DNA from 4 places in the Pseudomonas sp. YY-1 genome. Region 3 is predicted to be linked to each of the others. Evidence: riboswitches for the same ligand, from Rfam matches in the RefSeq annotation. Region 3 holds a riboswitch; each other region holds the start of a gene.
The links. Region 3 has a riboswitch for cobalamin ahead of CXP40_RS08800 (TonB-dependent receptor domain-containing protein). Riboswitches for the same ligand answer to the same signal wherever they lie in the genome.

Region 1: another riboswitch for cobalamin. It lies ahead of CXP40_RS13190 (TonB-dependent siderophore receptor); the one in region 3 lies ahead of CXP40_RS08800 (TonB-dependent receptor domain-containing protein).
Region 2: another riboswitch for cobalamin. It lies ahead of cobW (cobalamin biosynthesis protein CobW); the one in region 3 lies ahead of CXP40_RS08800 (TonB-dependent receptor domain-containing protein).
Region 4: another riboswitch for cobalamin. It lies ahead of CXP40_RS09555 (energy-coupling factor ABC transporter permease); the one in region 3 lies ahead of CXP40_RS08800 (TonB-dependent receptor domain-containing protein).

What each region holds. Positions count from the first base shown of each region.
Region 1 is NZ_PJLX01000008.1:91,866-98,971, forward strand. Features, by position in the region: gene cbiE (precorrin-6y C5,15-methyltransferase (decarboxylating) subunit CbiE) at 1-392, shown strand, start outside; gene CXP40_RS13180 (cobalt-precorrin-6A reductase) at 389-1,108, shown strand; gene CXP40_RS13185 (ferredoxin) at 1,276-1,968, shown strand; cobalamin riboswitch at 2,087-2,281, shown strand; gene CXP40_RS13190 (TonB-dependent siderophore receptor) at 2,615-4,729, shown strand; gene CXP40_RS13195 (ABC transporter ATP-binding protein) at 4,729-5,496, shown strand; gene CXP40_RS13200 (ABC transporter substrate-binding protein) at 5,496-6,524, shown strand; gene CXP40_RS13205 (iron ABC transporter permease) at 6,521-7,106, shown strand, end outside.
Region 2 is NZ_PJLX01000008.1:31,523-38,628, reverse strand. Features, by position in the region: gene cobN (cobaltochelatase subunit CobN) at 1-3,386, opposite strand, end outside; gene cobW (cobalamin biosynthesis protein CobW) at 3,516-4,565, opposite strand; cobalamin riboswitch at 4,660-4,857, opposite strand; gene CXP40_RS12925 (cobalamin biosynthesis protein) at 4,944-5,363, shown strand; gene cobM (precorrin-4 C(11)-methyltransferase) at 5,372-6,127, shown strand; gene CXP40_RS12915 (AraC family transcriptional regulator) at 6,518-7,106, shown strand, end outside.
Region 3 is NZ_PJLX01000005.1:43,637-50,742, reverse strand. Features, by position in the region: gene CXP40_RS08810 (carboxyl transferase domain-containing protein) at 1-555, shown strand, start outside; gene dxs (1-deoxy-D-xylulose-5-phosphate synthase) at 660-2,555, shown strand; cobalamin riboswitch at 2,628-2,834, shown strand; gene CXP40_RS08800 (TonB-dependent receptor domain-containing protein) at 2,917-4,764, shown strand; gene CXP40_RS08795 (cobalamin-binding protein) at 4,829-5,623, opposite strand; gene CXP40_RS08790 (MFS transporter) at 5,623-6,036, opposite strand; gene ribA (GTP cyclohydrolase II) at 6,033-6,653, opposite strand; gene CXP40_RS08780 (TIGR02281 family clan AA aspartic protease) at 6,765-7,106, opposite strand, start outside.
Region 4 is NZ_PJLX01000005.1:201,760-208,865, reverse strand. Features, by position in the region: gene CXP40_RS09570 (threonine dehydratase) at 1-33, shown strand, start outside; gene amn (AMP nucleosidase) at 35-1,567, opposite strand; gene CXP40_RS09560 (hypothetical protein) at 1,635-2,363, shown strand; gene CXP40_RS09555 (energy-coupling factor ABC transporter permease) at 2,373-3,053, opposite strand; cobalamin riboswitch at 3,105-3,308, opposite strand; gene CXP40_RS09550 (PaaI family thioesterase) at 3,360-3,791, opposite strand; gene CXP40_RS09545 (acyl-CoA dehydrogenase family protein) at 3,804-5,453, opposite strand; gene CXP40_RS09540 (TetR/AcrR family transcriptional regulator) at 5,450-6,091, opposite strand; gene CXP40_RS09535 (7TM diverse intracellular signaling domain-containing protein) at 6,199-7,106, opposite strand, start outside.

The DNA.
Region 1 (7,106 bases), on a different contig from region 3:
CGACCTGCCTGGCCATTGCCATCGAGGCCAACGAAGGGCGTCAGGATCATATCCGCCACAACCGTGATGCCCTCGGCGTGCCCGGTCTGCAACTGGTCGCTGGACATGCGCCCGAAGCACTGGATGGACTGCCGGCACCGGATGCGATCTTCATCGGCGGCGGCGTCACCGTGCCAGGCGTGCTCGATGATTGCTGGGCCGCGCTCAAGCCGGGCGGGCGTCTGCTGGCCAATGCCGTGACCATTCAGAGTGAGGCGGCGCTGGTCGCCTTCCGTGAGCAGCACGGCGGTGAGCTGCTGCGTCTGACCGTGGCCCAGGCGCAGCCGTTGGGCGGCTTCGACACTTGGCGTGCGGCGCTGCCGATCACCCTGCTGACTGTGCGCAAGCCGTGAGCGCGCGACTCCTGCTGCTTGGCGGCACTACCGAAGCGCTGCGTCTGGCGCGTCGGCTGGGTCCGGAGACGGTGTACAGCCTGGCCGGTCTTGGTCGGGTGCCGGACGACCTGGCCTGCCGCGTGCGCGTCGGCGGCTTCGGCGGTGCCGAGGGCCTGGCAGCCTTTATCGCCGACGAAGGCATTGAACTGCTGCTGGACCTGACCCACCCCTATGCGGTGCAGATCAGCCACAACGCGGCCCGCGCCGCAGAAATCGCAGACGTGCCGTGCTGGGCATTGCGTCGCCCTGGCTGGCAGGCCGGCGCGGATGACGACTGGCGCGAAGTGGACGGTTGGGATGAGCTGATCCGCGCATTGGCGCCATTCGAACGGCCGTTCTTCACCTCCGGGCGTGAGCCGCTGGCGCATCTGCATGAAATCCCTGAACACCAGCACTGGACGGTGCGCTGCCTGCAGGCCGAGCCGGCGCCGCCGCGCGCCGAGATTATCGGTGCGCGCGGGCCGTTCTCGCTGGACGAGGAACGCGCCCTGTTCGCCCGCCTGTGTTGCGACGTGCTGGTGAGCAAGAACAGCGGCAGCGCGTCCACCGAACCGAAGTTGCAAGTCGCCCGTGAGCTTGGATTGCCGGTGTTGCTATTACGTCGGCCGCAGTTGCCGGCGGTAACGCGGGAGTTCGCGGAGTTGGACGCTCTCTACGAGGCGCTGTCCCTGTAGGGCGGGTGAAACCCGCCAACGCCGGTCTGGCGGGTTGCACCCGCCCTACGCTTGCGATCGTCGCGGCGGTTGCATCGCGCTTTATCGATCCACCGCTTTGGTGGACGTGAAAAGCGACGTCCACCCTACGCACGCTGCTAGACTGCCGGCCCGTTTTGGAGACCGTCATGAGCCAAACCCCCTACGCCCGCGTTCTGTTCATCGGCCCCGGCCTGGGTCGTGGAGCCTCGGCCGAGCATCTGCGGCAGCGCATCGAAACGCTGCTTGGTGAAGCGCACCTGCATGACACGGAGCAGGATGGTTTCTGGCTGGCCATCGATGAGGCGCCACGCCCGCTGCTGGTGGTCGAGCTGGAGCCGCGCGCCGATGCTGCGCACCGCGACTGGCTGCGTGAACGTATCGCCGAGCGGGGCGACGGAGCCGAGGTGTTCGTGGTTTGCACGGCGCTGGAGGACATTTGGCTCGATGGACTGGGTGCGCTGTTGGCGCATCACGAAGCGCATCTCCCCTGTAGCGACGTACCGCCCGTGCCGGAGCACCACGCCTGGTCGCAGATTCCCCCGCATGCGCAGCGCCTGCTGCTGTGCAACGGCCCGCGCTGCACGCGCAAGGGCGCGCTGGGCCTGTGGAAAACCTTGCGCCAGCGGCTCAAGGCCGCCGGCAAGCTGGAGTGCGAGGGCGGTGTGCATATCACCCGCAGCCAGTGCCAGTTTCCCTGTGACCTGGGCCCGACCGCGAGCCTTTATCCACAGGGCGAGTGGTATGGCATCAAGGATGAGGCGGCGGTGATCCGCCTGGTCGATGAGCGCCTGGTGGCGGGTAGGGCGTTGCCGGAGCTGCGTATCGACGAGCAGGCTTAACGCCACCCTTTCGCGGCTGAAGCGCAATGCCGGTCAGTCGCTCCTGCAGAAGAGCAATCGCCACTAAAGCGCCTCCCACAAAATGTCCCGCGCCTTGACTTCAGTGGAGGCGGGTGGTCATATCCGCCCCGCTTCAGGTGTCTCACGCCGCCGCGCGTGAGGTGAAACGGGAAGTCGGTTCAAGTCCGACGCTGCCCCCGCAACGGTAAGCGAGCGACCGCATCGATACGCCACTGTGCGCCACGCGCATGGGAAGGCGATGCGTTCATGACCCTCGCAAGCCCGGAGACCGGCCTGGAGTCGTTTGTGTCTGGCAACCCGCGGTGGGCGGGCGTTGACTCCAGTAGGGAGCCCCGTGCCCCTGTCTGCTGTTGCGCATTTTCCATCGGATTGCCGTGCCTTTTCTCTTTGCGATGGAAGCAATATGGCGCGCCATTTCCGCTACAAGAACCTCTTTTCGTCATGCCTGAAAGAAGGGCCTGGGCTCGTTTTCAGCTACCTGCAAAACAAGATAATGTTATGTTATAACACTAAGATTATCGCTTCAGGCCAGGGTCATTCGCGGTCGTCACTGGCCGTTGCAAGCCCCGATTCCAACGCCTCGAAGCGACTCGACGAGCCTCTTCAACGCCCCGGAATTGTTCACGTGCAACACCTCTTGCGCTTCTGCTCTCTGCCATTGCTGGTCTTGGCTGGCGGTACCGCCCTGGCCGATGACTCCGCTGTCGATCTCCCCGCTGTCACCGTCCAGGCGCAAGCCGCGCAGGAGGGCGAGACCAGCCTGCACACGCCGACCACGGCTGGCTCGCGCCTCGACCTGTCGGCCCTGCAAACCCCGGCCAGCACCACCAGCCTGAGCGGCGCAGAGGTACGCGAACGCAACAACCTGACGGTGCAGGATGCGGTGACGCGTACAGCGGGTATCAGCGATATCGGTGCGCCCGGCAACGGTGGCACCGCGCTGTCGGCGCGCGGTTTCACCGGCCATGCCTCGGTGATGACGTTGTTCGATGGCATCCGCATGTACACCGGCATGGGCACCGTATCGTTCCCGCACGATCCGTGGATGGTCGAGCGTATCGACGTGCTGCGTGGCCCGGCCTCGGTGCTGTACGGCGAAGGCACCACGGGCGCGGTGGTCAACGTGTTGGCGAAGAAGCCCTTCGAGGGCGAGATCAAAAACCACGTGCGCTTCGGCTACGGCTCGTTCGACCGCAATCAGCAGGCGCTGGATAGCGGCGGTTCGCTGAGCGACACCCTGAGTTACCGCCTCAACTTCAACCGTGAGGCCAGCCATGGCTGGGTGGACCGCGACGACTCGCAGAACCTGGGCCTGAGCGCTGCGTTGCGCTGGCAGGTCAACGATGACCTGGCCTTCACCCTGGCTCACGACCAGGGCAAGTTGCAGCCTGGCAGCTATTTCGGTACCCCGTTGGTCGATGGCAAGTTGCGCGACAGCCTGCGCGAGAAAAACTACAACGTGCGTAACGCCGAGATCGCCTACCACGAGCAGTGGACGCGACTGACCAGCGACTGGACGCTTTCCGATCAGGTCAGCGCCAGCAACCAGCTTTACTACCTCAAAGCGCGCCGCTACTGGCGTAACGCCGAGAACTTCACCTGGGACGCCGCTCAGGGTCAGCTCAACCGCCGCGAACATCTGGAGATCAAGCACAACCAGGAACAGATCGGCGACCGCCAGACCTTCACTTTTAACCATTCGCTGTTTGGCTTGGCCAGCCGCACCCTGGTCGGTGGCGAGTTCAACCGCATCCGTTTCAACCTGGCCAACAACTCGCCCTACACCGATGTCGGCGGTGGTGAGCTCATCGACCCGTGGAACCCGGCGCCGGACTACTACCAGAGCCTCGATGCCTATCGCCCGCATTCGCGTAGCGAGACCCGGACCTTCGCCCTGTTCGCCGAGAACCAGCTGCAGCTCAGCGAGCGCTGGTCACTGGTCAGCGGCATTCGTCGTGACCAGAACCATATCGACCGTGACGACCTGCGTGCCGGCACCCGCTCCGATCGCAGCCTGAGCGGCGGCAACTGGCGTGCCGGTCTGGTCTTCGCTGTTACCCCGCACCTGTCGTTGTACGGCCAGTACTCCACCAGCGAGGACGGGGTGAACAACCTCATCACGCTCAATCCGGGCCAGCAGCAGATGGACCTCACCGAGTCCAGGCAGACCGAGTTCGGTCTCAAGCAGGCCTTCTGGGATGGGCGTGGCGAATGGACGCTGGCGGCCTACCACATCGTCAAGAAGAAGCTGCTCAGCCGCGAAACCCCGACCTCGCCGACCGTGCAGGTCGGTCAGCAGTCGTCCGATGGTCTGGAGGCGACCCTGGAGCTGGCGCTCGACGGTGGCTGGCAGGTATCGGCCAACGCCGCGTTGGTGCGCGCCGAATACGATGACTTCGTCGAAGGCGGCGGTGATCGTAGCGGTAATCGACCGACCGATGTGCCGCGGCGCACTGCCAACCTGTGGCTGAGCAAGGATCTGGGCCGGGGAGTGGATGCCGGCATCGGCGCTCGCTATGTCGATGCCCGTTACGCCAATACGGCCAACACCGTGAAGGTGCCGGGCTATACCGTGGTCGACGCCACTCTCGGCTGGCAGGTGCAGCCGGACGTACGCCTGGGGCTTGAGTTGAACAACCTGTTCGATCGCACCTACGCCCGTAACCAGATGCACGATGGCCAGCAGTGGCTGCTCGGTGAGCCGCGCTCGTTCTTCGTCACCGCGGACTACAGCTTCTGATGGACCGTTTTCGTCTGCGCCAATTGAGCTGGTCACCGGATGGGCAGCGCACGCTGCTCGATGGCATCGACCTGGCCGTCGGCGACGGCGAGCTGGTGGGGCTGATCGGCCCCAATGGCAGCGGCAAGACCAGCCTGCTGCGCTGCGCCTACCGCTTCCAGCGGCCCAGTGCGGGTAGCGTCGAACTGGACGGCGAGGCGCTGTGGCAGCTCTCGCCGCGCTGGAGTGCGCAGCGGGTGGCGGTGGTGCTGCAGGAGTTTCCCCAGGACTTCGGCCTGCGTGTGGAGGAGGTGGCGGCCATGGGCCGCACGCCGCACAAGGGCCTGTTCGATGGCGACGATGCCGAGGATCGCCGTCTGGTCGACGAGGCGCTGGCACGCGTTGGCCTCGGCGGCCTGGCGCAACAGCCGTTCGCGCGACTGTCCGGTGGCGAGAAGCAACGCGCGTTGCTGGCTCGCGCTCTGGTGCAGCAGCCGCAACTGTTGATCCTCGACGAGCCGACCAACCACCTTGACCCGCGTTACCAGCTGGAGCTGCTGCGGCAGATCAAAGCGCTGGGCCTGGCGACCCTGGCCAGCTTCCACGACCTCAACCTGGCAGCGGCCTTCTGCGACCGTCTGTGCGTGCTCGACCAAGGCCGTCTGGTGGCCGCCGGTACACCCGCCGAGGTGCTGAGCGCCGAGTTGCTGCAGCAGGTGTTCGGCGTGCAGGCGTTGGTCGATACCCATCCACAGGCGGGTTACCCGCGCATTACCTGGATTGTTTGATGAAGCGTTTACGCACGGTTGCATCTGTAGGAGCGAGCTCTGCTCGCGAACCCTGGGGATCGACAAAAGCTTCGCGAGCAGAGCTCGCTCCTACACTCGTTGGCGCGGTTTTGCTGGCGTTGGCCAGCCCTACTTGGGCCGTCACCGTCACCAGCTGCGACCGTCAGGTAACCATCGAGCAGCCGCCACAGCGGGCGGTCAGCCACGACATCACCCTGACCGCCATGCTCCTGGCCCTGGGCCTGAAAGAACGCATGGTCGGCTATAGCGGCGTCAGCGGCTGGAAGACGCCGACGCCGGAGCTGCAGGCCGATCTGGATGATCTGCCCGAGCTGGCGGCGCGCTATCCGTCGCTGGAGAACCTGCTCGATGCTGGCGCTGACTTCTTTTTCGCCGGCTGGAACTACGGCATGCGCATCGGCGGCGAGGTCACCCCGGCCAGCCTGGAGCGCTTCGGCATTCCGGTGTATGAACTCAGCGAATCCTGCGCGCACGTCACGCCTGGCCGCGTCGCCAGCCTCGACGACGTTTACAACGACCTGCGCAACCTCGGCCGCATCTTCGCCGTCGAGGCACGTGCCGATGACCTGGTGCACGCCATGCAGGCGCGTGTGGCGGCAGTCGACGCGCGCCTGGGCCAGCAGCCTACACGGCCGCGGGTGTTCGTCTACGACAGCGGTGAAGACGTGCCTTTCAGCGCCGGACGCTTGGGCATGCCGCAACCGCTGATCGAGGCGGCCGGTGGGCGCAACGTGATGGACGGGGTGGCGGCCAACTGGATGAAGGTTGGCTGGGAGTCGGTGGTCGAGCAGGACCCGGAGCTGATCCTGATCGTCGACTACGGCGAGCGCACGGCGGCGCAGAAGCGTGATTTCCTCCTGCAGCATCCTGCCTTGCAAGGCGTGACGGCGATCCGCGAACGACGCTTCGTGGTGCTGTCCTACCTGGCCGTCACGCCGAGCCTGGAGAACGCGACGGCCATCGAGACCCTGGCGACGGCGCTGCATCCCGAGGTCTTCACCCCGTGAGTCGATTTCGTCTGTTGCTGCTCGGTTTGAGCGTGCTGCTGGTGCTGTCCTGCGCCATCTCGCTGGGTTTCGGCGCGGCGCAGGTACCGCTCGAGCGGGTGCTGGCGATCCTCGACCAGCACCTGTTCGGCATCCTGCCCGAGGCAGCGGTGAGCCTCGGCCAGGACAGCATCGTCTGGCAATTGCGCGCGCCGCGTGTGCTGCTTGGCGCACTGGTGGGCGCTGGGCTGGCGCTGGTGGGTACGGCGTTGCAGGCGGCAACGCGTAATCCGCTGGCCGACCCGCACCTGCTCGGCGTCAGTTCCGGCGCGGCCTTCGGTGCAGTGGTGGTGGTGCTCTACCTGGGCGAGTTCGCCGGCCTGCTCAGCCTGCCGCTGGCAGCCTTTGCCGGTGCGCTGACGAGCATGCTGCTGGTGCTGGCCATCGCCAGTCGTAGCGGCCGGCTGGAGAGTGACCGCCTGCTGCTGGCCGGGGTGGCGGTGTCGTTCGTGATGATGGCGGCGAGCAACCTGCTGCTGTACCTGGGCAACCCACACGCGGCCAGCTCGGTGCTGTTCTGGATGCTCGGAGGCCTCGGTCTGG
Region 2 (7,106 bases), on a different contig from region 3:
CGCGGCGTATCCGGCTGGCTGTTGTCACCGTGATAGCTGGCCACCTTAAGCCCGCGCAGGGTTTCCACTGCCGCCAGCATGCCGCCCTGGAACTGGTAGTAGTCGTTGGAATCGAGGATGTCGTGCTCGCGGTTGTCCTGGTTGTGCAGCACCGCCTGCATCTGCTCCAGGCGCTCGACGAAGCGCTGCCGCGCGGGCGCGCCCTCGGTGCCGCTACCGTAGGCGTAGCCGCCCCAGTTCAGGTAGACCTCGGCGAGATCGGCGCGGCTCTGCCACAGGCGCTCCTCGATGGCGTTCTGCACCCCAGCGCCATAGGCCCCCGGTTTGGCGCCGAACACCCGCCAACCGGCCTGGCGCCGCGCTTCGGCTTCATCCAGACCACCGTCCTTGAGCACCAGCGATTCGCGCCAGACCCGCGCCGACAGCGGGTTCATATCTTCCGGCTCATCCAGCTCGATCACCGCTTGCACGGCCTCGTCGAACAAGCGGATCAGGTTGCTGAAGGCATCGCGGAAGAAGCCCGACACGCGTAGGGTGACGTCCACCCGTGGTCGGCCAAGCTGCTCCAACGGCAATACCTCGAAGCGCTCGACACGTTGGCTGCCCGGCTGCCATACCGGGCGCACGCCCATCAGCGCCAGCGCCTGGGCAATATCGTCGCCGCCGGTACGCATGGTCGCCGTGCCCCACACCGACAGGCCGAGCTGGCGCAGGTGGTCGCCTTCGTCTTGCAGATGGCGCTCCAGCAGACGATCCGCCGCCTGCACGCCGAGGCGCCAGGCAGTCGGCGTGGGCAGGTGGCGCACATCGACGGTAAAGAAGTTGCGCCCGGTGGGCAGCACATCCAGCCGCCCGCGACTGGGCGCTCCGCTCGGCCCGGCGGGTACGAAACGCCCCTCAAGCGCCGCCAACAGGCCGCCCATCTCGGCGCCGCCACAGGCATCCAGCAACGGCGCAATATGCTCGGCCAGGCCATCGAGAATCAGCGCCACCTCGGCGCCGAAATCGTCGATGCGCTCGCCGGCCAGACGCCGCTCAATCAAATTCAGCGTCAGCAGCTCCAGGCGCTCGCGGGTATCGCCGACGGTGCGCCACAGGCTGTTATCCACAACCTGCAACGCCTGTGGACGCAGGCCCTCCCAAGGCTGACCCATATCGCAATCGAGCGGATCGAGGCCCAGTTCCAGGCCATGGGCCAGCGCGCGCAGCAGGCTTGCATTGGCGCCCTGGCCGTCGCCACGGGGGATGCGCAGCAGCGCCAGCAGGGTGTCGCGGCGCAGTTGCCCTACGGGCGATTCGCCGAACACATGCAGGCCATCGCGGATTTGCGATTCCTTGAGGTCGCACAGGTAGGCGTCGAGCTGCGGTAGCCAGCTGTCGCCGTCGTCGTTGAGTTGCAGGCCCAGCTCGCGGTCGAGGCTGGCCTCGCGCACCTTGGCCAGAATCTCGCCACGCAGCTCCACGGCGCGGCGCTGGTCGAGCTGGCTGGCCTCGAAATATTCGTCGGCCAGGCGCTCCAGATCGCGCAGCGGGCCGTAGCTCTCGGCGCGGGTCAGCGGCGGCATCAGGTGGTCGATGATCACTGCCTGGGTGCGCCGCTTGGCCTGCGCGCCCTCACCCGGGTCGTTGACGATAAAGGGGTAGACGTTGGGCAGCGGCCCTATCAGCGCCTGTGGCCAGCAGCCCTCGGACAGGCCGACGCTCTTGCCCGGCAGCCACTCCAGGTTCCCGTGCTTGCCGACATGGATCAGGGCATCGGCGGCAAAGGCCGTGCGCAGCCAGGCGTAGAAGGCGATATAGCCGTGCGGCGGCACCAGATCGGGGTCGTGGTAGACCGCCGCTGGGTCGAGTTGATAACCACGCGCCGGCTGGATGCCAACGAAGGTCAGGCCGAAGCGCAGGCCGGCGACCATCATCCGCCCGCTGCGGAACATCGGGTCATCCTGCGGCTCGCCCCAGCGTTCGCGCACTGCCTGCTGGTTGGCAGCGGGTAGGCTGTGGAAAAACGCCAGGTAGTCGTCCAGCGCCAAGCTTTGCGCGCAAGGCCGTGTATCGAGGCCGTCGAGATCGTTGGTGACGCCACCGAGCAGGCTGTGGACAAGTGCGGTACCGCTCTCCGGCAGGTTATCCACCGGATAGCCCTGCTGTTGCAGCGCCTGCAGGATATTCAGCGCGGCGGCCGGCGTATCCAGGCCCACGCCATTACCAATACGGCCATCACGGGTCGGGTAGTTGGCCAGGATCAGGCCGATTCGCTTCTGATCGTTGCTTTTGATCGCCAACTGGCACCAGTTACGCGCTATTTCGGAGACGTAGGCCATACCTGGCTCGTGCGCCTGGTAGCACACCACATCGCTCTGGCTACGCTCGCTGCGCCAGGCCAGGCCCTTGAAGCTGATGGCGGTGCCGATCAGTCGGCCATCCAGTTCGGGCAGTACCACGTGCATGGCCAGGTCGCGCGAGCCCAGGCCCTGGGCGCTGGCCTGCCACTGCGCCTGGTTGTCCAGCGAGCAGATGGCCTGCAGCACCGGGATATCGCGACGGAACACCCGCGCCTGCGGCGCCTCGGGGTTGGACAGGGCAAAGCCGGTGGTATTGATGATCAGCGCGGTGCTCGTCTCGCCCAGCCAGGCCTGCACCTGATCCAGGCAGGCCGCCTCCTTGAGGCTGGCCACGGCAATCGGCAGCGGGTTGAGGCCCTGCCGAACAAGGTGCGCGCAGAAGGTATCGACGAAGGCGGTGTTCGCCGATTGCACATGGTTGCGGTAGAACAGCAGCGCCACCACAGGCGCATCCGGTTGCCACTGCGCCTGCCAGTCAGCCAGCGCCGCCGGGCTGCGCTGCGGATGATAGAGGCCGACACGCGGCAGCGGTTGCGGCTCCTGCCAGCTGTCATCACGGCCCAGCCAGCGGCTGCCGATGCAGCGAAATAGCTGGCGAGCATTATCCAAGCCGCCCTGGCGCAGGTACTGCCAGAGGCGCTGGCTGTCTTCTTCACTGACGTTGCCGAGCGCATTCAGCTCCGGGTCGGGCTTGTCGTCACCGGGCACCATGATCACCGTAGCGCCGCGCGCGCCCAGTTCCACCAGGCGCTCGACGCCATAGCGCCAGTAACTCACCCCGCCATGCACGGAGATCAGGATGACCTTGGCATGCTGCAGCACCTGCTCGACGTAGAAATCGACCGAGGCGTTGTTGCTCAGTTGCGCCGGGCTGGCCAGGCGCAGGCTGGGGTAGTCGTCCGGCAGTTGCCGGGCGGCTTCAGCCAGCAACGACAGATGCGAATCCCCCGTGCACAGCAGCACCAGCTCGGCAGGCGTCTGGCCAAGGTCGGCGATGCTGTCGGCCGGCAGTTGGGCGCCGGGCTGGGTGCGCAGTAAGTGCATATTCGGCTCTGTGGGAGGGGGCTTTAGCCGCGATTGGTCTTAGCGCCGTAGGGTGGACTCAGTTATCCGGCGGACTGTTCGCTTCGCTCCTGAGTCCGCCCTACGATCAAGTACGCCCTACGCTCTGTATCAAGCCAGCGCCGCTTTCAGCTCGGCCTCGATAGCCGCGCGGTCGAGCTGCTGGCCGATCACCACCAGGCGGCTCAGGCGCGGCTCGTCGGCCTGCCAGGCGCGGTCGAAGTGGCGGTCGAAGCGCTGGCCAACGCCCTGCACCAGCAGGCGCATGGGTTTGCCAGGGATCGCCGCAAAGCCTTTAACCCGCAGAATGCCGTACTTGGCCACTGCGTCCTTCAGCGCGGCCAGCAGGCGCGCCTCCTCTGTTTCCGGTAGTTCCACGTGGAACGAGTCGAATTCTTCGTGATCGTGATCCTCGTCTTCATCGTCATGATGAGTACGGCGACTGTCGATATGCAGCTCGGTCTCGCTGTTCAGGCCCAGCAGCACATCCAACGGCAGTTCGCCGCCGTGCGCCTCGATCACCTTGACCGCCGGCGGTAGTTCTTCGGCCACCTCGGCACGTACGGCGGCCAGCGCCTCGACGTCGAGCAGGTCGGCCTTGTTGAGGATCACCAGGTCGGCGCTGGCCAGCTGGTCGGCGAACAGTTCGTGCAGCGGCGATTCGTGGTCGAGGTTGGGGTCGAGCTTGCGCTGTTCGTCCACTTGGTCGGGGAAGGCAGCGAAGGTGCCGGCGAGCACCGCCGGGCTGTCGACCACGGTGATCACCGCATCGACGGTGCAGGCGTTGCGGATTTCTGGCCAGTTGAAGGCCTGTACCAGCGGTTTGGGCAACGCCAGGCCGCTGGTCTCGATGAGGATATGGTCTAGGTCACCACGGCGCGCCACCAGCTCGCGCATCACCGGGAAGAACTCTTCCTGCACGGTGCAGCACAGGCAACCGTTGGCCAACTCGAAGACGCGGCCGTTGGCTTCCTCTTCGCTGCAACCAATGGAGCACTGCTTGAGGATCTCGCCATCGATGCCCAGCTCACCGAACTCGTTGACGATCACCGCGATACGGCGGCCGCCGGCATTGGCCAGCAGGTGACGCAGCAAAGTGGTTTTGCCGGCACCGAGAAAACCGGTGACGATGGTGACAGGCAGTTTGGCGAGGGTTTTCATGGAGGGCCCCGTGGCGTCGTTAAGTTCGGCGGACGGGTACGCGCAGGCGGGCACGCAAGGGCGTGCTGGCCGCGTCGGATCACCCCGTCCGAGCATGTGGCTGGTCTATCGAGGCAGGTCTCCTGGCTCACGGCTTGCGCTACGCGCATCCCTTCACCTTCCCGCTATAGAGCAGTGGTGCATTGAAGGGTTTAAGACCGTTTACAGTTGCGGGGGCAGCCAGGGCATCGACCCTGTTCCCTCTTAGCTCCCCGGCGGCTTGCCGGGAAGAACCTCGAAAGCGAGAAGGCTACGCAGGCCGCGGCGGCCGGTCAATCGCGGTTGACCGCTGGCAGGTGCCATGATGAGCTACGTCACCCTCCGACACGAATGCCGCTCATGACCGCCAGCCACCTCGATCCCCTTGCTGCCCCCTGGGTGGTTGCCGGCCTGGGCTGTCGACGTGGTTGTGCACAGGACGAACTACTCGACCTGCTGACTCACAGCCTGGCGCGATATGGGCTGACTGTGGATAACCTCGCGGGATTGGCCAGTATTGACCACAAGCACGGCGAAGCCGGTCTGCTAGGTCTGGCTGAAGGACTGGGTCTGGAGCTGGTTTTTTTCTCGCCCGAGCAACTAAGCACCTATCAAGCCATGACAGCCGGCAATGCATTCACCGAAGCCGTAACAGGCAGCCCCTCCGTAGCCGAGCCTTGCGCCCTCGCGCTGGCGGCGCGCATGGGAACTTCAGCCAGCCTGCTCGGCGAGAAAAACCGCAGCGCCAGCGCCACCTGTGCGCTGGCCACATTCGATTGAGAACCCGCATGACCGTCTACTTCATCGGCGCCGGCCCCGGCGATCCTGAACTGATCACCGTCAAGGGCCAACGCCTGATCCGTTCCTGCCCGGTCATTCTGTATGCCGGTTCGCTGGTGCCCGAGGCGGTGCTGCAGGGTCACAGTGCCGAGCAGGTGGTGAATACCGCCGAACTGAATCTTGGTGAAATCATCAACCTGCTGCATCAGGCCCATAAGCGCGGCCAGGATGTAGCCCGCGTGCATTCCGGCGACCCTTCACTGTATGGCGCCATTGGCGAACAGATTCGCGAGCTGCGCGCCTTGGGCATTCCCTTCGAGATCATTCCCGGCGTCACCGCCACAGCCGCCTGCGCGGCGCTGCTGGAAAGTGAACTGACCCTGCCCGGCATCGCCCAGACGCTGATCCTCACCCGCTACGGCACCACCTCGCCGATGCCCGAGGGTGAGCAGTTGCATGACCTGGCCAGACACCGCGCGACCATGGCCATCCATCTCGGCGTACGCCAGCTACCGGCGATCGTGGCCGAATTGCTGCCGCACTACGGCGCCGACTGCCCCATCGCGGTTATCCACAGAGCGAGCTGGCCGGACCAGGACTGGGTATTGGGTACCCTGGCCGACATCGAAGCCAAGGTCGCGACCAAGGATTTCCGCCGTACGGCGTTGATCCTCGTTGGTCACGTGCTCGATCCAGGCGCCTTCGCCGAGTCGGCGCTGTACGACGCCGCCCATCGGCATCTCTACCGCCCCGGTCGCGACTGACTTGGCGATAAACCGCACAAATGCACGAAAGCCGCGCAATCATTGATGGTCGGCGACTTATCAACAAGAAATTATGAAAGTTATCCAAGACTATTGTGGATAGCCATTTCTCGAGGGTTCAGTTTTTGTACAACTGGCTGAAAGGCCCGCAGTTACGGGGTTTCAGCCAGGTATCACGAGGATATCCACAGGATGATCCACGGCATTTGTTAACAACCCATTGTCGACTATCGGTAACCCACTCTGGACCCTGACCATTTGAGCGGGAGACCCTCACACCCAGCACAGATATATCCATTTACATTGATTGCCACCGAGCCACTGCTACGCCTGGGCACTGAGCCGGTAAAGTTCGAGGACGCAACCACATCGGCCATCGGGGAGAGAACAATGTCCGTAGAGCGTGATCTGCAGTCTCGCTTGGGGCCTTTGGTGGAGCGGCAGGCTCTGCGCCATGGCCTCTACACGCCAATCGAAGGACTGATGGTGGCGCGCTTCGTCAGCCCCAGCGAGCCTTTGGCGACGGTTCAGCACCCCGTCTACAGCGTCGTGATACAGGGCACCAAGCAAGCGTTGATCGGCGATCAGGTGGTGCGTTACAACGCGGGTAACTCACTGGTTGCGGGGGTCGATCTGCCGGTCTCATCGCACATCGTCGAAGCCAGTAGTGAACGTCCCTACCTATCCGTGAGCCTGGCACTCGACTACAGCATCATCTACGACCTGCTCGGCGATCAGCCTGCACCGCCGGCCGCGCACAACGTTACGCCGTTCGAGGTCAGACCATTCGATCTCAGTCTGAGCGACCCACTGGTGCGTATGCTCGAACTGCTCGATCACCCGCAGGACATTCCCGTCCTGGCGCCGCTGATCACCCGGGAAATCACCTGGCGGCTACTGCAGGGCCCGTTCTCCAATCTGCTGCGCCAGCTATCGCGACCGGAAGGCAACATCGCCCGTATCGCCCGCGCGACGAAGT
Region 3 (7,106 bases):
GACGCCGTGGCCGGCGACAAGGCCGCGCGCTTCCTGCAGTTGTGTGAAGCCCATGACCTGCCCATCGTTTCGCTGTGCGACACCCCCGGTTTCATGGTCGGGCCGGAGGCGGAGAAACAGGCCACGGTGCGCCACGTCTCGCGCCTGTTCGTCACCGCCGCCAGCCTCACGGTGCCGATCTTCACCCTGGTGCTGCGCAAGGGCTACGGCCTCGGCGCCCAGGCAATGGCGGCTGGCAGCTTTCATTCGCCGCTGTTCACTGCCGCCTGGCCCAGTGGTGAGTTCGGCGCCATGGGCCTGGAAGGTGCGGTGCGCCTGGGCTTCGCCAAGGAACTGGCAGCCCAGCCGGACGAGGCCGCGCGCCAGGCGCTGTTCGACAAGCTGGTGGCCAAGGCCTACGACAACGGCAAGGCGCTGAACATGGCCAGCTATCTTGAGATCGACGCCGTGATCGACCCGGCCGACAGCCGCGCCTGGCTGCTGCGCGGGCTCAACGCGGCGCCGCGTCCGCCCCGGCGTGATGGCAAGAAGCGCCCCTTTGTCGACACCTGGTAGGGCCTCCGTGCGCGAGCGCTGGCTTGTCGCACGGGGCGTGAAGCTTGCAGCCACCTTTTTCGGGTAAACTGCCGCATCTTTTTACACCTATAACGATTCGCCTGATGCCGACCACTTTCCACGAGATCCCCCGCGAGCGCCCATTGACGCCGCTGCTCGACAGCGCCAACACGCCCGACGAACTGCGCCGCCTGGCCGAAGCGGACCTGGAAACCCTCGCTGACGAACTGCGCCAATACCTGCTCTACAGCGTTGGCCAGAGCGGCGGGCACTTCGGTGCCGGCCTCGGCGTGATCGAGCTGACCATCGCCCTGCATTACGTCCTCGACACCCCCGATGACCGTCTGGTGTGGGACGTCGGCCATCAGGCCTACCCGCACAAGATCCTCACCGGTCGTCGCGAGCGCATGGGCAGCCTGCGCCAGAAGGACGGCCTGGCCGCCTTCCCACGGCGCAGCGAGAGCGAGTACGACACCTTCGGCGTCGGCCACTCCAGCACCAGCATCAGCGCGGCACTGGGCATGGCCATCGCCGCCCGTCTGAAAGGCGAGAAGCGCAAGAGCGTGGCGGTGATCGGCGACGGCGCACTGACCGCCGGCATGGCCTTCGAGGCGCTCAACCACGCCACCGACGTCGGCGCCAACATGCTGGTGATCCTCAACGACAACGACATGTCGATCTCCAAGAATGTCGGCGGCCTGTCCAACTACCTGGCCAAGATCATCTCCAGCCGCACCTACGCCAGCATGCGCGAGGGCAGCAAGAAGATCCTCTCGCGCTTGCCTGGCGCCTGGGAAATAGCGCGCAAGGTCGAGGAGCACGCCAAAGGCATGCTGGTACCCGGCACCCTGTTCGAGGAGCTGGGCTGGAACTACGTCGGCCCCATCGACGGCCACGACCTGCCCACCCTGCTCGCCACCCTGCGCAATATGCGCGACCTCGACGGTCCGCAGTTCCTCCATGTGGTGACCAAGAAGGGCAAGGGCTTCGCCCCGGCCGAGGTCGACCCCATCGGCTACCACGCAATCACCAAGCTGGAACCGGTCACGCCAGTCGCGGCACCGAAGAAGCCTTCCGGCCCGAAGTACTCCAACGTCTTTGGCCAGTGGCTGTGCGACATGGCCGAGCAGGACGCGCGCCTGGTCGGCATCACCCCGGCGATGAAGGAAGGCTCGGATCTGGTGGCGTTCAGCGAGCGCTTCCCTGATCGTTACTTCGACGTGGCGATTGCCGAGCAGCACGCCGTGACCCTGGCCGCCGGCATGGCCTGCGAAGGTGCCAAACCGGTGGTGGCGATCTACTCCACCTTCCTCCAGCGCGCCTATGACCAACTGATTCACGACGTGGCGGTGCAGCACCTCGATGTGCTGTTCGCCATCGACCGTGCTGGTCTGGTCGGCGAAGACGGCCCGACCCACGCCGGCAGCTTCGACCTGTCCTACCTGCGCTGCATCCCCGGCATGCTGGTGATGACGCCGAGCGACGAAAACGAGATGCGCCGCATGCTCACCACCGGCCACCTGTTCGACGGCCCGGCGGCGGTACGCTACCCACGTGGCACCGGCCCCAACGCGCCGCTCGATGCCGGCCTGGAGCCGCTGGACATTGGCAAGGCGTTGGTACGCCGCCAGGGCAAGGGCGTAGCCCTGCTGGCCTTCGGCGTGCAACTGGCCGAAGCCCTGCGCGTCGGTGAAACGCTGGATGCCACGGTGGTCGACATGCGCTTCGTCAAACCGCTGGACGAAGCCCTGCTGCGCGAACTGGCAGGCAGCCACGAGCTGCTGGTGACCATCGAAGAAAACAGCATCATGGGCGGCGCCGGTAGCGCGGTCAGCGAATTCTTCGCCGCCGAGAACATCCAGATGTCGATGCTGCACCTGGGCCTGCCCGACTACTACGTCGAGCACGCCAAGCCCAGCCAGATGCTCGCCGAGTGCGGTCTCGACGAAGCCGGCATCGAACGCGCGGTACGTGAGCGTCTGAGTTTGCTTCAGGCCTGAGCATGAAGCCCGCTCATCGCTGAATGAGCGGCGCTTGCTTGTGATTCATGTGCGTGCGCACTAAGGTGCGCGCCATTAATGTTCCGCCAGGGTGCGCTGCGCAAGCAGTGTTAAACGGGAAGTCGGTGCGCTCGTCACGAGCAATGCCGACGCTGCCCCCGCAACGGTAATCGACTGCACGCGCTGAGCGTGCGCCACGTCCAACAGCCACTGGGCCCTGCCTGGGAAGGCGGACGCGGGTCGAGAGCCCGGAGACCGGCCAAGGCGGTGCGACTGGTGTTGCGGAGGGCAGCACGGTCAAGCGCCGTCCTGCGCTTGCGCCTGCCCTCCTCGACCGTCTGCCGACCGTTGAGGAAAGAGAATGAAACTGTCCCGTCTGGCTCTGGCCATCGCCGTCATGCCAGGTCTCTCGCTGGCCGCCGAGCCCTACGTGGCCGAGCCGCTGGTCGTCACCTCCGGGCGCCTGTCCGAACCGCAAGCGCAGGCCACCGCTGCCACCACGGTGTTCGAGCGGGACGACATCGAGCGCCTGCAGGTCAGCAGCGTTACCGAGCTACTGGAGCGTGTGCCCGGCCTCAGCGTCGTCCGCACTGGCGGTGCCGGCAGCCAGACGGGCGTGTTCCTGCGCGGCACCAGCACGGCACAAACCCTGGTCCTGGTCGACGGCCAACGTATCGCGGCCGCCTCCAGCGGCACCAGCAGCCTGGAGTTTCTCGCCCCCGAGCAGATCGAGCGTATCGAAGTGGTTCGTGGAGCGCGCTCGGCGCTGTATGGCTCCGACGCCATTGGCGGGGTGATTCAGATTTTCACTCGCCAAGGCGATGGCCAGGGCCTCAAGCCTTACGCGCGCCTGGCGGCTGGCAGCGACAGCACTTACCAGCGCAGCCTCGGCCTCTCCGGCGGCGACGAACGCACACGCTTTCACCTGGGAGCGGCCCTGGACGAGACAGCCGGCATCGACGCCACCCGAGACGGTTTCGGCGCCAATGGCGACGATGACGCCTACCGCAACCGCTCGCTCAGCCTGAGTCTGTCGCACCGTTTCAGTGACGATCTGCAGGTGGGCTTTAGTGCTCTCGATCAGCGCGGGCAGGTTGAATACGACGATGTTTTTACCGGCCTGCTACCGACAACTGACTTTCAGGTCAGTAGCCTTTCCGGGTTCATCGACGGCCGCCTCAACGAGCGTTGGAGCAGCCGCCTGGAAATGGGTCACAGCAAAGACCAGCGCGACACGGGTGATGACTCACCGGCAGCGCCCGACTATTCATTCTTTACCTACACCACCTATCGCGACTCCGCGAGCTGGGTGAACACCCTGACCCTCACCGACCACCAGCAAATTCTGGCTGGCGCCGACTGGTATGAGGATCGCCTGCATAGCAGCGCGGACTTCGCGGAGGATTCACGCTGGAACCGCGCGGCCTTCGTGCAACACCGCTACACCGGCGACACCTTCTCGACCGAGCTGGGACTGCGCCACGACGACAACCAGCAGTTCGGCAGCGAGAACACCTGGAACGCGGCACTGACCCTGCCCCTGAACAGGGCCAACGACCTGATCCTGTCGTACAGCGAAGGTTTCCGCGCACCGACCTTCAACGATCTCTACGATCAGTGGTACGGCAACCCCGACCTCGCCCCGGAACGCTCCAAGAGCTACGAGCTGCAATGGCGCAGCCGCTACAGCGACACAGGATCATTGCAGGCTTCCGTGTATCGAACTGATATCGAGGACGCCATCGTCCTGGACGAGAACTTCATTCCACAGAACGTCCAGACAGCCCGGATCAATGGCTTCGAAGCCGCCGTGCAGCAGGAGTTGTTCGGCTGGCAAGGCAATCTCGCGCTGGCCCTGATCGACCCGCGTGACCGCGCCAGCGGTCATACCCTGCAACGCCGCGCCAAACGCACGTTGAGCCTGGACCTTGACCGCCGCTTTGGTGATGTGTCGGTGGGCGCAGGCTGGCGTGCGATCAATGGCCGTTACGACGATGCCGACAACGAGATCGAAATGAGCGGCTACGGTCTGCTAAGCCTGCGCGCCGCCTGGCAGGCCAATGAGGAACTGGGGCTGAGCCTGAAGCTGGATAATCTGCTGGACAAGGATCATGCAGAAGCGACCTACAGCACACCCAATGGCCGTTTCGGCTACAACAGCGCCGGGCGTACCGCGTTGTTCGCGGTCAGCTGGACGCCGCAACTCTGACCTTGGTGCGCACGGCGCACCCTACCACCGCTGTAGGGTGCGCCGTGCGCACCGCCTGAAGGTGCTACCGCGCACCCGCCATCCGCTCACATAACTGCTCGATGGCGCCCAGCATCTGCCGGCTGGGCCTTTCCAGGCCCCTGTCCGGCACCGCCCAGACTTGCTCCAGACGCACGGCATGCAACTGCGGCCAGGCCTGCCAGGCGCTCAACTCGGCATTACTGCCGCCGAGTATCACGTCTGGGTCACGCGCCAACACAGCCTCCACACTGACCTGTGGCGCCGGTTGCGGCAGATCGGCGAACAGGTTGCGCGCGCCGCACACCTGCAAGGCGTCACCGATCAATTGCTCGCCACCGATGGTGTAAAGCGGTTGGTGCCAGACCTGATAGAACACCGTCAGGGGCTGCTCCCGCTGGTAGCGCTGGCGCAGCACGTGCAGCTCGGCGCGAAACTCGGCCGCCAGCCGCTCGCCCTGCTCCGTCCGGCCCACTCGCTCGCCAATACGCACGAAGGCCTCGCCGAGTTGGTCAAGGCGCTGCGGCTCGACGATCAGCAGGTCGATACCGAAACGCTGCAACTGCGCTTGTTGCGCCGGCGGCACGCTACCGGGTGCGATAAGGATCAGATCCGGCTCCAGCTGCAGCAGGCGCTCGAATTCCAGCTGGCCATAACGCCCGACTGTGGGCAGATGCGCCAGCTCTGCGGGACGCTCATCCCCTTCGAGTACGCCGACCAGCAGATCAGCAGCATCCAGGTCGAGCATGATTTCACTGAGCGAGGGTGCCAGGCTGATTACCCGCTCGGCAGCTGACAGCGGCAACGCCAGCAGGCAAAGCGCGAGCAGCAGCGTGCGCATCAACCCAACTGGCGGGGTATGCGGTAGAGGCTGTGCAGCACGATGGACGACAGCGCCAGCAGTACCAGCGGGATCGCCTCGAGGCCAGCAAGGACTGCCAACGCGGCGATCCACGCAGGCAGCGCAGCGCCAAGCAGGGCGCGCAAACGAACACGATCCAGCTCCAGCCAGGCGGCGGGTTCCTCGTCACTATCGAGGGCTTTCTGGGTGGCGATAAGGGCGTGCTTGTAGGCAGAGAACAGCGGCAGGCTGACAAACATCGAGGCCAGGCCGGCAATGAACATCGGCATGCTCATGACCGTGTGACCGCCACCGCCGAACAGCAGGTTGAACATGAACAAGGGCGCCAGCGCCACGCCCAGTTGACGCCACCAGGCCAGCGCAAGACGCCGCTTTACCTGGCCTCGGGTCACAGGCGCTCCTCGGTCTCACCCTGATGCTGGTTGCCCAGCATATGACCGAGCTTGCCGGCCTTGGTGGCGAGATAGCGCTTGTTGTAGGGGTTGTGTGCAATCTGCAGTGGCACACGATGGTCCACGGCGATACCCATGTCACCCAGCGCTTTGACCTTGCGCGGGTTATTGGTCATCAGCTTGAGGCTGTCGATGCCCAGGTGCTCGAGCATCGGCAGGCAGATGGCGTAGTCACGCTGGTCAGCGCCGAAACCCAGGCGCTCGTTGGCTTCCACGGTATCGGCCCCACCGTCCTGCAGTTCATAGGCGCGAATCTTGTTCAGCAGACCAATGCCCCGGCCCTCCTGACGCAGATACAGCAATACGCCGCGACCTTCGTTGGCGATGGCCTGCAGCGCAGCCTGCAGTTGGGCACCACAGTCGCAACGCAGGCTGAACAGCGCGTCGCCGGTCAGGCATTCGGAGTGCAGACGCCCGAGCACCGGTGCACCGTCGGCGACATTGCCGAAGGTCAGGGCGACATGTTCCTTGCCGGTAACCTCATCGAGGAAACCATGCATGGTAAACACACCGAAGGGCGTGGGCAGTTGGGAGGCGGCGACGAACACGACGGACACCGGATGCTCCTGGCAATGAGTACTAAACAGGGCCGGCATTGTATCAGCAGGCCCCACTGGCGGGTCAGTCAGAATTGCCGATCATCGGTATCGAAACGCTCAATGAAAGTCTCAGAGTTTGGATTCGAGCACCAGCATGCCCTGCTCCTCGCGCCAGCCCACCCGACTGAGGAAGCTCATGCCCAGCAGGGCTTCATGCGGTGCATTCCCCTCCAGCACCACTGCCTCGACGCCGAGCACCTCGAGATCGCCGACCTTGACCCGGTCAAGCATCACGCGCCAGCCGCGAGCGACACCACTGGCGGTGTTGACCTGTAGAGGCCGGCCACTGACTCGATAATCGATACCTAGGCGCCGGGCATGCGCGTCATTAAGAGCCACCGAGGTGGCACCGGTATCCACTAGAAACTGCACCGTCTGGCCGTTGACCGACCCGGCGACCCAATAGTGGCC
Region 4 (7,106 bases), 160 kb from region 3:
CTGCTGCGTGACGAGGCGCCCGTCGCGGCCTGACTTAGCGGAACGGCGGCTCGTCGAAACTGCGCAACTTGCGCGAGTGCAGCGAATTGAGCTGGCTACGCATCAGCTCCAGCGCGGCGATGCCGATATGCAGGTGCTGGGTTACCGCGCGCTCGTAGAAGGCGCCCGCCGCACCGGGCAGCTTGATCTCGCTGTGCAGCGGCTTGTCCGACACGCACAACAGCGTGCCGTAGGGCACCCGCAGGCGATAGCCCTGGGCGGCGATGGTGCCGCTTTCCATGTCCACCGCCACCGCGCGTGACAGGTTGATCAACGGCCGTTCCTGGGCCCAGCGCAGCTCCCAATTGCGGTCGTCGTAGGTCAGTACGGTGCCGGTGCGCAGGCGTTTCTTCAGTTCGTCGCCCTCTTCGCCAGTGACCAGCTTGGCGGCTTCCTGCAGCGCCTGCTGCACTTCAGCCAGCGCCGGCAGCGGAATATGCGGCGGCAGCACGCGGTCGAGAATGCCGTCGCGGCGCATATAGGCATGGGCCAGCACGTAGTCACCGATGGTCTGCGACTGACGCAGACCGCCGCAGTGACCGATCATCAGCCAGCAATGCGGGCGCAGCACGGCCAGGTGGTCGGTAATGTTCTTGGCGTTGGATGGGCCGACGCCGATGTTGACCAGGGTGATGCCGTGGCCGTCCTCGGCCTGCAGGTGGTAGGCCGGCATCTGGTAGCGGTGCCAGACCACGTTCTCGATGATCGCCTGCATCTCGCCTTCGGCCATACCACGCTCGATCACCACGTTGCCCGGCAGCACCATACGGGTGAAGCGCGAGTCGCCCACCAGCATGTCCAGGCCATGGCGGATGAACTGGTCGACGTAACGGTGGTAGTTGGTCAGCAGGATCCACGGCTGCACGTGGCGCCAGTCGCTGCCGGTGTAGTGCTGGATGCGCTTGAGCGAGAAGTCGGTGCGCGCCGCATCGAACAGCGCCAGGGGCAGCGGATCGATGTTCTCCCAGTCGTAGAGGCCATCGGCGGTGCCGTCGGTGGCGGCGGACAGGTCGGTGCTGGGAAATACGCGCGCCAGCTCGGCGGCGGTCACGCCACTGCCGGCCAGCTCATCGCCGCCCTCGACCACGTATGGGTAAGGAATGTTCTGCTGGCTGCGGCCGACTTCCACACGCAGGGTGAAGTCGTTCATCAATGGGCGCAGCTGCTCCAGCAAGTATTTGCGAAAGGCCGCCGGCTGGGTCACCGTGATGGCGTAGGTGCCCGGCACCTGTACCTTGGCATAGGCGCGCACGGTGGTCGGCACCTCGCCCTGGCACAGGTAGGTCAGGCGCAATTCGGGGTAGCGAAACAGACAGTGCTCGCTGGCATCGGGGCGGATGCGCTCCTTGAGGTAGCGCTTGAGAGCGTGGCTCAGGGCGCCAGTGGCCTCCTGGTGCAACGCGGCGAGGCGGTCGACTGCTTCTTCGGGGGTATGGGCAATGATGAAATCATCTGAGCAGGCTTTCACTGTGCATCTTCCTGACTGAACGTACGCGCCTATCTTGCCTGCATACGGTGACGAAAACATAGCGCGACAGACCTCACATCGCGCTGCCAACGACTAGGCTTGGAGCAATTGCCCAGAGGTCATCTTCATGCGTCGTGCAATCGTTGTGCTGTTGGTCGTGGCCTCGTGCTCAAGCACTCAAGCTGGTGAACTCGATGGCCACTACCGGGCCACGCTCGACGGCCAGTCGAGCGAGCTGATCCTGCGCCAGAACGACACCATGGTGGAAGGCGAGTACGTGGAGAACCAGCATCTACGCCTGATCGTCAAAGGCCGTTACGACGGCAAACTGCTACGTGCCGAGATCAGCGACCCACAGACCGGCCTGCTGCTGGCCAACATGAACGCCACCTATGCCAACGCCATGCTCAACACCAGCATTGCGGCGCGCAATCCCCGCAACGGCGAGGCGCTGGAACGCCAGGCATTGTTCCAGCGCGAAGCCGCAACAACGGCGGCGACGCCTTCCGTCGCAGGCGCTCAGGATTCGGCGCTGGTCGGCACCTGGGTGCACGAGAAGATCATCAACAGCGGCGGCGCCAACTTCGCCTCGTTCAACACCCTGATGACCCTTCAACTGAATGCCGACGGTAGCGTCACGCAGTGGAGTCGCTCGGTCGGCGGCGGCAGCGACTGGAGCTACGACAGCCCCGGCGAGATGCAGTACAGCGGTCACTGGCGCAGCCAGGACGGCATGCTGATGGTGCGCCTGAGTGGCGCCACCGATTATCAACCTGCCGCCTACTACCGCTTCAGCGACCAGTACCTGGTCACCGAGAGCAATACCGGCAAGATGATCTGGCAGCGCCGCCGCTGAGTGACGGGGTCAGGCAGTCTGATGCAGGCGCACGTTGAACAGCGGCCCCTGGCTGAAGCGCGACAGCGCCTTGGCCCCGGCCAGCACACCCAGGTCGATCAGCGGTTCGACCAGGATCACGCTCATATAGGCCAGACCGAAACTGCCCACGGCCGCCAGGTTCTCGCTGGAGAAGCCGTGACCGTAGAAGGCCCAGAACGCAACCCAGGCGACGATGCCGCCCTGATAGGCAGTCGACAGCGCCAGCGCCTGCTTGTAGGAAAGATCGACGTACGCGGTGCCGGGCGCAACGATGCGCTTGGCCAGCAGGCTGATGCCCCACAGCGGGATCAGCAGCGTGGTGACGTTCATGCCGTACTGCGGCAGGTCGAACTGAGCGAACAGCAGCCCCTGCAGCAGCAAACCAGCCGCCAGACCGATGGCTGCGGCACCAGCGCCGAACAGCAACAACAAGGTAGAACCAAGGATCAGGTGCACCTCGGAAACGCCCACCGCATGATGCGGAAACACCTCGAAGAAGCAGAACACCAGCGCGGTGGTCAGCAGGCTGCGCAGCGCCAGGGCGGCGGCACCACCGTTGCTGCGGACGCTGTCCAGGGCGAGTTTGGCGGTCAGGCCGAAAGCGGTGACGGCCGTTGCGTAGCTGAGCAGGATCTTGGCGCCTTCGACGACACCGGGTTCGATATGCATGCGAGTTCCTTTGCCGCGCCCACCGCGCGACGATTCGGATAGAGGGTGGGCGAAACGCCCGTTGTCGATGGCAGGTCTCCTGGCTCACGGCTTGGCACTCCGCCCGCCTTCCCGACCGGAGTCAGTGGCATGAGGGCATCGTTCGCCGCTTACAGTTGCGGGGGCAGCCAGGGCATTGGCGAGATTCGCCGCACCCTGTTCCCTTTTCATCCGCGTCACGTACGTGCACGCAGAACCATCAGCGGCAAGATTACTCGCCTGCCCGGCTAAAAAACAGCGTGCCGGGCAATCACATTCGGGCCTTGCTCAGGCCGGCAGCGTCACCACGGCCATGGTCACCGAAGCCTTGCTGTACAGGCGTTTCTCGCCGTTTTCCTCGCCGAACACCTCGGCCTCGACCACAGTCGCCTGGCGCCCGGCCTTGAGCACCTCGGCGCGGCAGAACAGGCGTTCACTGCGCGCCGGGCGTAGCAGGTTGACCTTGAACTCCAGGGTCAGCACCGTCTGCCCCTCGGCCACCAGCGTCGCGGCGGCAGCACCGGCCGCATGATCGGCCAGAGTGGTCTGTACACCAGCGTGGATGAAACCGTTCTGCTGCAGGTGGCGCGGCTGGATATCCAGCTCCGCCTCGACCCAACCTGGGCCGCAGTCGGTAGCTCGAATGCCCAGGTCGTTGATGAAGTTGGCATCGGCGAAGCCTCGCTCGACCAACTCGCGATAACGCGGATGTGCTTGCATGCGGGCCTCCGGTCAGGCCAGGTGCGGCGTGCTACGCGCCAGCAGCGCCTCGACGTCGACACCGCGTGGCAGGGTGCCATAGACGCGGCCACGGCCATCCAGGCGGCTGGCGATAAAGGCATCGGAGACGGTGGCGTTGCCCGCCTCCAGCAGCAGCTTGGCCTGCAGCGCCACAGCCATGTCTTCGGTGAGCTGGCGCGCGCGGTACTGGATATCGGCGGTATCGGCAAAATCGGCTTTCAGACGCTGGATATGTGCCTTCAGGCGAGCATCGCCATGGCCATCGCCCAGCTCGGCGAACAGCGCATCGAGCACGCCGGGCTCCTTGGACAATGCGCGCAGCACGTCCAGGCATTGCACGTTGCCGGAGCCTTCCCAGATCGAGTTGACCGGCGCTTCGCGGTACAGGCGCGGCAGGATGGTTTCCTCGACGTAACCGGCGCCGCCCATGCACTCGCTGGCCTCGTAGATCATTTCCGGCGCGCGCTTGCAGATCCAGTACTTGCCCACGGCTGTGACCAGACGAGCGAATTTGTCTTCCTGCGCGTCATGCTGGTGGTCGAGCGCGCGCCCCATGCGCATGCACAGCGCCAGCGCGGCTTCGCTCTCCAGCGCCAGGTCAGCCAGCACGTTCTGCATCAACGGCTGGTCGGCGAGCAGCTTGCCGCCCACCTGACGATGCGCGCAGTGGTGCGCGGCCTGGGTCAGCGCCTGGCGCATCAGGCTGCTGGAGCCGACCATGCAATCGAAGCGGGTCATGGCCACCATCTCGATGATGGTCGGCACACCGCGGCCTTCCTCGCCGAGCATCCAGGCGAAGGCGCCGCGGTACTCCACCTCACTGGAAGCGTTGGCCCAATTGCCCAGTTTGTTCTTCAGGCGCTGGATGTAGAACGCGTTGCGCGTGCCGTCCGGGCGGTGACGCGGCAGCAGGAAGCACGACAGGCCCTTGTCGGTGTAGGCCAGGGTAAGGAAGGCGTCGCACATCGGCGCCGAGCAGAACCATTTGTGGCCAACCAGCTCGTAGCCTTGCCCCGGCCCGCCAAGGCCGATGGGATAGGCGCGGGTGGTGTTGGCGCGCACGTCGGTGCCGCCCTGTTTCTCGGTCATGGCCATGCCGATGGTGACGCCGGTCTTCTGCTCCATCGGCAGGTTGCGCGGGTCGTACTCGGTGGCGAGGATCTTCGGCAGCCACTGCTCGGCCACGTTGGCTTGCAGGCGGATGGCGGGCACCGCGGCAAAGGTCATGGTCAGCGGGCAGCCACTGGCGGCCTCGGCCTGGCTGTGCATATAGGTCAGACCGGCGCGTGCGACGTGCGCGCCGGCGCGCGGGTCGGTCCAGGGCAGCGACGGCAGGCCGTGCTCGACCGCCGTACGCATCAGCTCGTGGTAGGCCGGATGGAACTCCACCAGATCGATACGATTACCGTAGCGGTCATGACTCTTGAACACTGGCTTGTTCTCGTTGGCGAGAAAGCCGGCCTGCATCAGGGCACCGCCGGCCAGCGCACCATAGGCGCTCAGGCGCTCGTCTGCCCAGGCGCCGTCATAACGACGAGTCCACTCCTGCAATGGCAGATCGAGGCGATAGAGGTTGGCGCCATCCAGGCTCGGCACCTGGTTGAACACCTCGTGGGTTTCGGCATGCAGGCTGGGTCTCATCGCGTGGGCTCCTCGGCGCCGACGGCGCGCAGGCAAAAGGTGGCAAGGCTGGCGCTGACCTGCGCCAGTTCCAGGGTGGGTTGACCGGCCTCGCGCGCGGCGCGAGCAGGTGGCGACAGAGGGCCGACCAGCGCTTCGGCAATCGCGCCGACCAGGCAGGCCGCCGTCAGACCGATCTGCTCGACGCGAAATTCACCGGCCCCGGCGCCCTCCTCCAACAGATCGATGAACAGTTCGGCATAGGCTTCGCGGTAGAGCAGGCGCTGCTCATCGACCTCCGGGTCGACCGGCTCGGCGATCAGCGCAAAAGCCAGGCGGCGGCTGTGCCAGGCTCGGGCGGCGAACTGCTCAAGACCGATGCGCAGGCGCTCACTGGCGCTACCCGGCCCGCGCAGGGCGGCGGCCAGGGCATCCACTTCACGCTGACTGGCAGCGGCGAAGACCTCGGCGGCCAGTTCGCCCTTGCTACGAAAGTGGCGGTACAGACTGCCCGTGGCGATACCGACATCCTCAGCCAGCGCCTGCATGGTCAGGGCGGCGAAACCACCCTCTGCCACTCGCAGCAAGGCGCAGTCGAGAATGCGCTGGCGCTGCGCCTGATCGCGGTCGAGTCGAGCTTCGGTGATGCGATAAGCCATGGTCTGAATCCTGATTCACTTGCATGCAGTGAATCAGGATTCAGACCATGGCTAAAGGGACGATCCGGCCAAATCTGCCGCTGAATCGGGAATGAGGCTGCGTGGTGTCAGAGCGGAGCGGCGCCACCGGAAACCGTGGCTGGACGGCACAGCACCCAGTCGTGCAGCAGCACGCGCAGCTCCTCGAACTTCACCGGCTTGGCCAGGTAATCGCTCATCCCTGCGGCCAGGCAGCGTTCGCGGTCACCGCTGTGGCTATGGGCGGTGATCGCCAGCACCGGCAGTTCGGCGCACCCCGGCAGGGCACGCAGTGCGCGGCAAGTGGCGAAGCCATCCATCACCGGCATCTGGCAATCCAGCAGCACGGCATCGACGCTTTCACTGCGCAGCAGCTCCAGCGCTTCGGCACCGTTGTCGGCGGTACGCACGCGGTAGCCCAGCTTGAGCAGCATGCCGCGGGTCACCAACTGGTTGATCGCGTTGTCCTCGACGATCAGCACCGTGCACTGCTGCGCCTGGCGCTGCACCGTTCCGCTCTGCGCACGCGGCGGACGCACGATCGGCGCCGCCTGCTGCTGCGGCAACGTCAGCGGTACGTTGAGACGAAAACGGCTGCCGAATCCGGGCTGCGACTCATGGCTGAGGCTGCCGCCGAGCAGGTCGACCAGTTGCCGGCAGATCGCCAGGCCAATGCCCAGGCCGCCATATTTGCGGGTCATGGACCCGTCGAGCTGATGGAAGCGCTGATACAGATCGCCCTCATGAGCGAAGCCAATACCGCTGTCGCAGACCAGCACGCTCAGCGGCAGGTTGCCACCCACACTATCAGCACGGCCGACCTGCAGCGTCACACCGCCCTCGCTGGTGAACTTGATGGCATTGTCCAGCAGGTAGCCCAGTGCCTGAGCCAGCTTGGCGGCGTCCCCCTCCAGCGTATCGGGCAGGTTGTCGTCCAGTTCCAGGGCGAAGGTCAGTCCCTTGTCCTCAGCGCGCGGCGCGTACTGGGCACGCAGGC